2 regions of the Pseudoalteromonas carrageenovora IAM 12662 genome follow, and region 1 is predicted to be linked to the other one. Evidence: predicted binding sites of a transcription regulator. Region 1 holds the regulator's gene; the other holds the start of a gene.
What was found. Region 1 encodes MetJ, which represses methionine synthesis genes. Its sites were predicted from a motif close to TAGACGTCTAGACGTCTA; they were not measured.
Positions count from the first base shown of each region.

Region 2: a site for MetJ is predicted at 1,528-1,545, ahead of msrA (peptide-methionine (S)-S-oxide reductase MsrA). Genes of this name have one in related genera too.

Region 1 is NZ_LT965928.1:368,704-371,882, forward strand. Features, by position in the region: gene ALFOR1_RS01770 (malic enzyme-like NAD(P)-binding protein) at 201-1,442, shown strand; gene metJ (met regulon transcriptional regulator MetJ) at 1,507-1,827, opposite strand; partial or broken gene metB (cystathionine gamma-synthase) at 2,096-3,179, shown strand, end outside.
Region 2 is NZ_LT965928.1:1,718,085-1,721,263, forward strand. Features, by position in the region: gene ALFOR1_RS07770 (5-oxoprolinase subunit C family protein) at 1-751, opposite strand, end outside; gene pxpB (5-oxoprolinase subunit PxpB) at 744-1,412, opposite strand; gene msrA (peptide-methionine (S)-S-oxide reductase MsrA) at 1,608-2,897, shown strand; gene ALFOR1_RS07785 (type 2 periplasmic-binding domain-containing protein) at 3,003-3,179, shown strand, end outside.

The sequences.
Region 1 (3,179 bases):
AAAACGACCTTTTTTGGTGAATTTTTATTTATTAAATGTCGATATAATCCAGCAAAGTTACTGAAAAACCTCTTAAAATTAAAGGATATAGCATATAACAGGATAGACCTGATATTGCTTGGAATTTAAAAATAATAAGGGTATCTTACCCCAAGACACCACCTCTCACTTTAACTTAAATTGCAGGATACCATCGCGTTATGTCAGACTTTCGTGAACAAGCACTACATTATCACTCACACCCAGTACCAGGTAAAATTAGCATTGAACTAACCAAACCCGCCGAAACGGTTCAAGATCTTGCGCTTGCGTATAGCCCCGGTGTTGCCGAACCCGTTCGTGAAATAGCTGCTGACCCTGCTAATGCTTATAAATATACCGGCAAAGGTAATATGGTTGCGGTAATTACTAATGGCACTGCAATTTTAGGCCTAGGGAATTTAGGGCCTTTAGCATCTAAGCCTGTAATGGAAGGTAAAGCGTTATTGTTTAAACGTTTTGCTGGGCTTGATTCAATCGATATTGAAGTTAAGCATCGTACCACTGAAGATTTTATCAATACGGTTGCAAATATTGCTGATACTTTTGGCGGTATCAACCTTGAAGATATTAAAGCACCAGAGTGTTTTGAAATTGAAAAAGCATTAATAGAGCGCTGTAGTATTCCGGTTTTTCATGATGATCAACACGGTACTGCTATTGTGACTGCTGCAGGCATGCTAAACGCGCTAGAAGTGCAGGGTAAGTCAATTGAAGATGCGATTATTGTATGTTTAGGTGCAGGCGCTGCTGCCGTTGCGTGTATGGAGCTGCTAATTAAGTGTGGCGCACTTCGCGAGCATATTTATATGTTGGACCGTAAGGGTGTTATTCATACACGTCGTGATGACTTAAACGAATACAAGCAGCTGTTTGCTAACAATACCGATAAACGTACTTTACAAGATGTAATTGCAGACGCTGACGTATTTGTAGGCGTTTCTGGCCCTAACTTGCTAGCAGCTGAAGATTTAAAGCTAATGGCAGAAAAACCTGTGGTGTTTGCATGTTCAAACCCAGATCCTGAGATCGATCCTGCACTTGCTCATGGTGCACGCAACGACTTAATTATGGCAACGGGGCGCTCTGACTACCCTAATCAAGTTAACAACGTTTTATGTTTTCCGTTTATTTTTCGTGGTGCACTAGATGTGCGCGCAAGCGCTATTAACGATGAAATGAAAATTGCTGCGGTAGAAGCTATTCGTAGTATTGCTAAAGAGCCAGTACCAGCAGAAGTATTAAAAGCTGCGGGTGTTGATAAGCTTGAATTTGGTGCACAGTACATTATTCCTAAGCCAATGGATCCGCGTTTACTACCTCGTATAGCTAAAGCTGTAGCTGTAGCTGCGGTAGAATCGGGTGTTGCGCAAATTGACTTACCTGAAAATTACATGGCTTAAAGGTATATGCTAAAACAAAAAAACCTCAGCAATGGCTGAGGTTTTTGATTAAAAAGGTAACGATTTATTCTTCGTTTAAAATAGGCACTTCTAAACCCATTTCTTGCATTATCTTTTTAACTTCTTCAGGTACTTTTTCTGCATTGTCTTTGCGTAAGTCATCGTCATTTGGTAATGGCTGGCCTGTAAATGCATGCAAAAACGCTTCGCATAACAACTCACTGTTTGTTGCATGGCGAAGGTTATTTATTTGACGGCGCGTGCGCTCATCCGTTAAAACTTTTAATACATTTAGCGGGATCGAAACGGTGATCTTTTTAACTTGCTCTGATTTTTTCCCGTGTTCTGCGTATGGGTGAATATATTCACCATTCCATTTAGCCATAAGATGTATCGTTGCCTCAGATTATTAATTTCTCACACGGCGTAAAAAGCGTGTAAATATGCGTGAAATTCTATCGATTTAAAAAAGATAGTCAAATAATAGATACCAATCTATCTTAATAAGCCGGCTGTAATTGTAAATATAGCCCCATTCAAGTTTTATAAGTTAGTTATTTTTAGCCATCTAGAGCTTTAAAAGCTTTGACTTATCAAAATGGATAACTTACTCTTTTAGACGTCTAAACATCCAAATTAATCAGGTGACGAATATGAGCGAAAAAAACAAAGCGACTATTGCAGTACGTAATGGCGTAGATGCAGATAAACACCATGGCGCTGTAGTTCCGCCAATTTATTTATCGACTACGTATTCGTTTGCCGACTTTGATACTAAGCGTCAGTACGATTATGGGCGCAGCGGTAATCCCAATCGCGATATATTAGCTGAAACATTGGCTGAACTTGAAGGTGGTGCGCGCGGTATTATTACTGCCACAGGCATGGCTGCCGTGCATTTAGCGACTCAGTTATTAAATAATGACGATACACTGGTTATTCCACATGATTGTTATGGTGGAAGCTACCGTTTATTTACGTCTTTGCAAAAACGCGGATTACTAAAGCTTGAAGTTTTAGATTTAACCAAGCAAGAAAACTTAGATAAAATTTTAGCAATAAAACCTAAATTAATATGGATTGAAACACCAAGTAACCCGGTACTGCGCTTAACAGATATTAAAGCAGTGACTGATATAGCTAAGCAGTGCGGGGCACTTGTTGCTGCAGATAACACGTTTTTATCACCTGCGCTGCAAAACCCAATTAAATTTGGTGTAGATATTGTTGTTCACTCGACGACTAAATATATCAATGGCCATTCTGATGTTGTGGGCGGCGCTGTGATAGCTGCAACACAAGAGCTTGGTGATGAGTTAGCTTGGTGGGCAAATAACATTGGTATTACAGGTGCACCATTTGATAGCTATTTAACGCTTCGTGGCTTGCGTACTTTAAATGTACGTTTAAGACAGCATCAAGAAAACGCACTTGCAATTGCCAAGTACCTTGAAAGCTCTGAATTTGTGAGCCAAGTTTACTACCCAGGACTTGAGTCGCACCCTCAACATGCATTGGCAAAGGCTCAGCAACTTGGCTTTGGTGGTATGGTCAGTTTTGATATTAAAGGCGATGTTAACGACGCTGCGGCATTTTTAACAAGCCTTGAGGCATTTAGCTTAGCAGAGTCGCTAGGCGGCGTAGAGAGCTTAATTTGCCACCCTGCAACGATGACGCATGCAGGAATGGAGCCTAAAGCCCGTTTAGAAGCGGGGGTGGGTGATACGCTCATTCGTA
Region 2 (3,179 bases), 1.3 Mb from region 1:
TTTGAGCATCATTTAGTAATACAATAGGTTCACCGTTTGGGGGTAATTGTATGCTCCCTGGGCTAACGCCTATTGATGGCAGTGAGTGAGTATGTTTAAGGGAGTTGGCTGCGTTTTCAAGCCTGACTCCCATGCGGTTACTATTGTGGGATACCTTAAAGCGTGTATTTACAAAAGTATCTGTAATTTCTTGACCAAGGGTGTTGCTATGTGGACTTGAGTGAACCCTAATTATTTGCCGTTTAGCAGGGGTTAACGCACCTGTTTGTTTAAAGTCATTATTAATGTATTCGTCTATAGGTAAAATATCGCCTGCGCTAAGCGCATTGCCATTAAGCCCGCCAAAACATGCATTTAAATCAGTAGCGCGCGACTCCATAATAAGCGGTGTTTTAATACCACCTTTAACCGCTAAATAGGCTCTTAAGCCTGCGCGACCTGTATTAAAGCACATAGTTTGATTGGCTTTGACGTTATAACTCCAGCCTGGGTAAATTGGTTCACCATCAATGCTTGCTTGTAAGTCGGCACCATGAAGTGCTATTTCGGTACTGCATAAAAACGTCAACTCGCATAAACCAACAGTGATCTCAAGCACTGCATCGTTGTCATTATTATTAATTAAACGATTAGCAATAATTTGTGAGTAGGGATCTAAACTGCCTGTTTTACTTACCCCTAAGTGTCTATAACCTGTACGACCAAGATCTTGAACGCTCAATTGAACACCCGGTTTTATCACTTTAATCATGTTTAATAGCCTCGCTTAAACTACACGGAACAAACTCAAGCGTATCACCTGGGTTAATTAAGCATGGGGTTTGTAGAGTATGATCAAATAATAAAGTGTTAGTGTGTCCAATAATATGCCAACCGCCAGGAGTGTCGGCTGGGTAAATGGCTGTTTTGTCAGCACCAATGGCAACAGACCCTTTTGGTACCTTTGTGCGGGGCTCACTGCGCCTAGGGGTCTGCAAACGTTCATCAAGTCCATGTAAGTAAGCAAATCCGGGTTGAAAACCTAAAAATAAAACGTGGTAGTGGGTTTTACTATGGATACTAATAACGTCTTCAGTGGTTAAATTATTATATTTTGCAACGTAGGCTATATCTTTGCCGTTATAAACAGTATTAATTTTATGATGCTGAGATTTAAAAGACGCATTTTTAATGTCGCCCCAAATTGCTAATAGTGATTTTTGCCATTTATTTAAATTTTCAGCGTTTTTTAAATACAAGGTAAGAGAGTTCATCGCGGGTACTACATCAGCAAAGTCGCTGCTTTGTTTACAATGTGCTGTAAGTGCCCAAATTTTCTTTTGGATGGAGAGTACGTTATCTGGCTCTAAATGCGATGCATCAAAGAGTAATGAGCTGTTACTTAATGCATAAATGTAAGGGATTTGACTCATAAATAACCCGATTAAAACAACATGCTCTAACGCTAACACAGATAAATTAATTAGTTCATAGTGTTGCGATGAATGAATAGGCATAAATAAATTCTTCAAGCTAACCTGAACTCTGGTTACTTATAAACGTATAGATGAAATTAAAAACACGATAAGGAGGTCTTACTTAGCACGTACATGTTTAAGAGGCATTTTATGAAACACCAGCATTTATTATATTTATCGGGCGCAGCTATTATATTTAGCGCAGGTAGTTTTGCTTTATCGATGGAAAAAGTAGAACACAGTAATTTAGAAGCCACAACGCATGTTGAAACCATAGTATTAGGCTCTGGGTGTTTTTGGGGAGCTGAAAAACGTTACGAAGCGCTAAATGGCGTGATTAATGCGGAGTCGGGTTATGCTGATGGAAGCGGTTTTAAAGCAACGTATAATAACATTACTGATCAATCACGCCGGTTTGATGAAAATAATTACGCTGAAGTTGTACAAGTTATGTATAACAGCAATATTATTTCCTCAGAGGATTTACTTAAAAATTACTTTGAAAGCCACGATCCAACGCAAATAAATCGCCAAGGTAACGATGTCGGTACTCAGTATCGCTCAGTTATTTTAACCACTTCAGATAAACAAGCCGAAATTGCAAACCAAGTTAAGTCGCAGTATCAGCAATTATTAACTGCCGCTAGTTATGGCAACATAACCACTCAAATTAAAGCGCTTGAAGGGTTTGTATCAGCCGAAGAGTATCACCAAAATTATCTCGAAAAGAACCCAAATGGTTATTGCCCAGATCATTCTACCGGTGTTGTTTTTAATAAAAAACCAACTGAAAAAGTTGATAACGCCATGCTTTTAACCGGCAAACAAATTGTTGTTCTTGATTCACGAGAGTACTGCCCATACTGTGAAAAGTTTAAAAAAGCAGTGGCTAACGATTATAAAGGCACAGTGCCTATGTCGTTTCGTCATGCAGATCAGCTTGAAGGTTTAAAAATTAAATCGGCAACGTGGGCTACGCCTACCATACTTTTTTTAGAAAATGGTGAAGAAGTATACAGTCGTCAAGGTTATGCAAGCCCAGAGGAGTTTTATAAAGCATTAGGCGCATTTAAATTAGGCGATAGTGATGCCTATAAGGTTGCTTTTAATGCCCGTACAGACAGACCTTATTGTAAAGAGTACAAAGAGTTTAAAAACACACCCGATGGCACGTTTGTAGATAAGCTAAGTGGTGAGCCACTATTTGATACACGCGATAGGTTTAACTCAGGCACTGGTTGGCTTTCATTCAAGAATCCTGTTAAAAATAGTGTCACTCAACACGATGATAGTAGCTGGGGTATGACACGCATTGAGCTTAAATCTAAAAGCACAGGTATTCATTTAGGGCATTTATTTCCAGGCGAAGGGCCAAGAGGCACAGACCGTTACTGTATTAATGCAACGGTGCTTGAGTTTATCCCACGTGATAAAAGCTAAACATAAATAGTAAAGCCCGATTTAATCGGGCTTTACTATTTATATAGGAAAACTTTAACAAATCATGACTATGATATATAAATTAAATTAAGAATTTAAAATAGGATGAACATCATTATTAAATTGCTTAACTACATAGCGCTGATTTATGGAGCTATAACTACGAGCTTTGTAGCAGCCCAGCCAATTGAGAAGTACGTAGTCGGTGTAGAAAATATAGAATACCTTCCTTACTACGATGGTAGCGGTACAAATAAACTTGATTACTATGGTTTTAGCCGT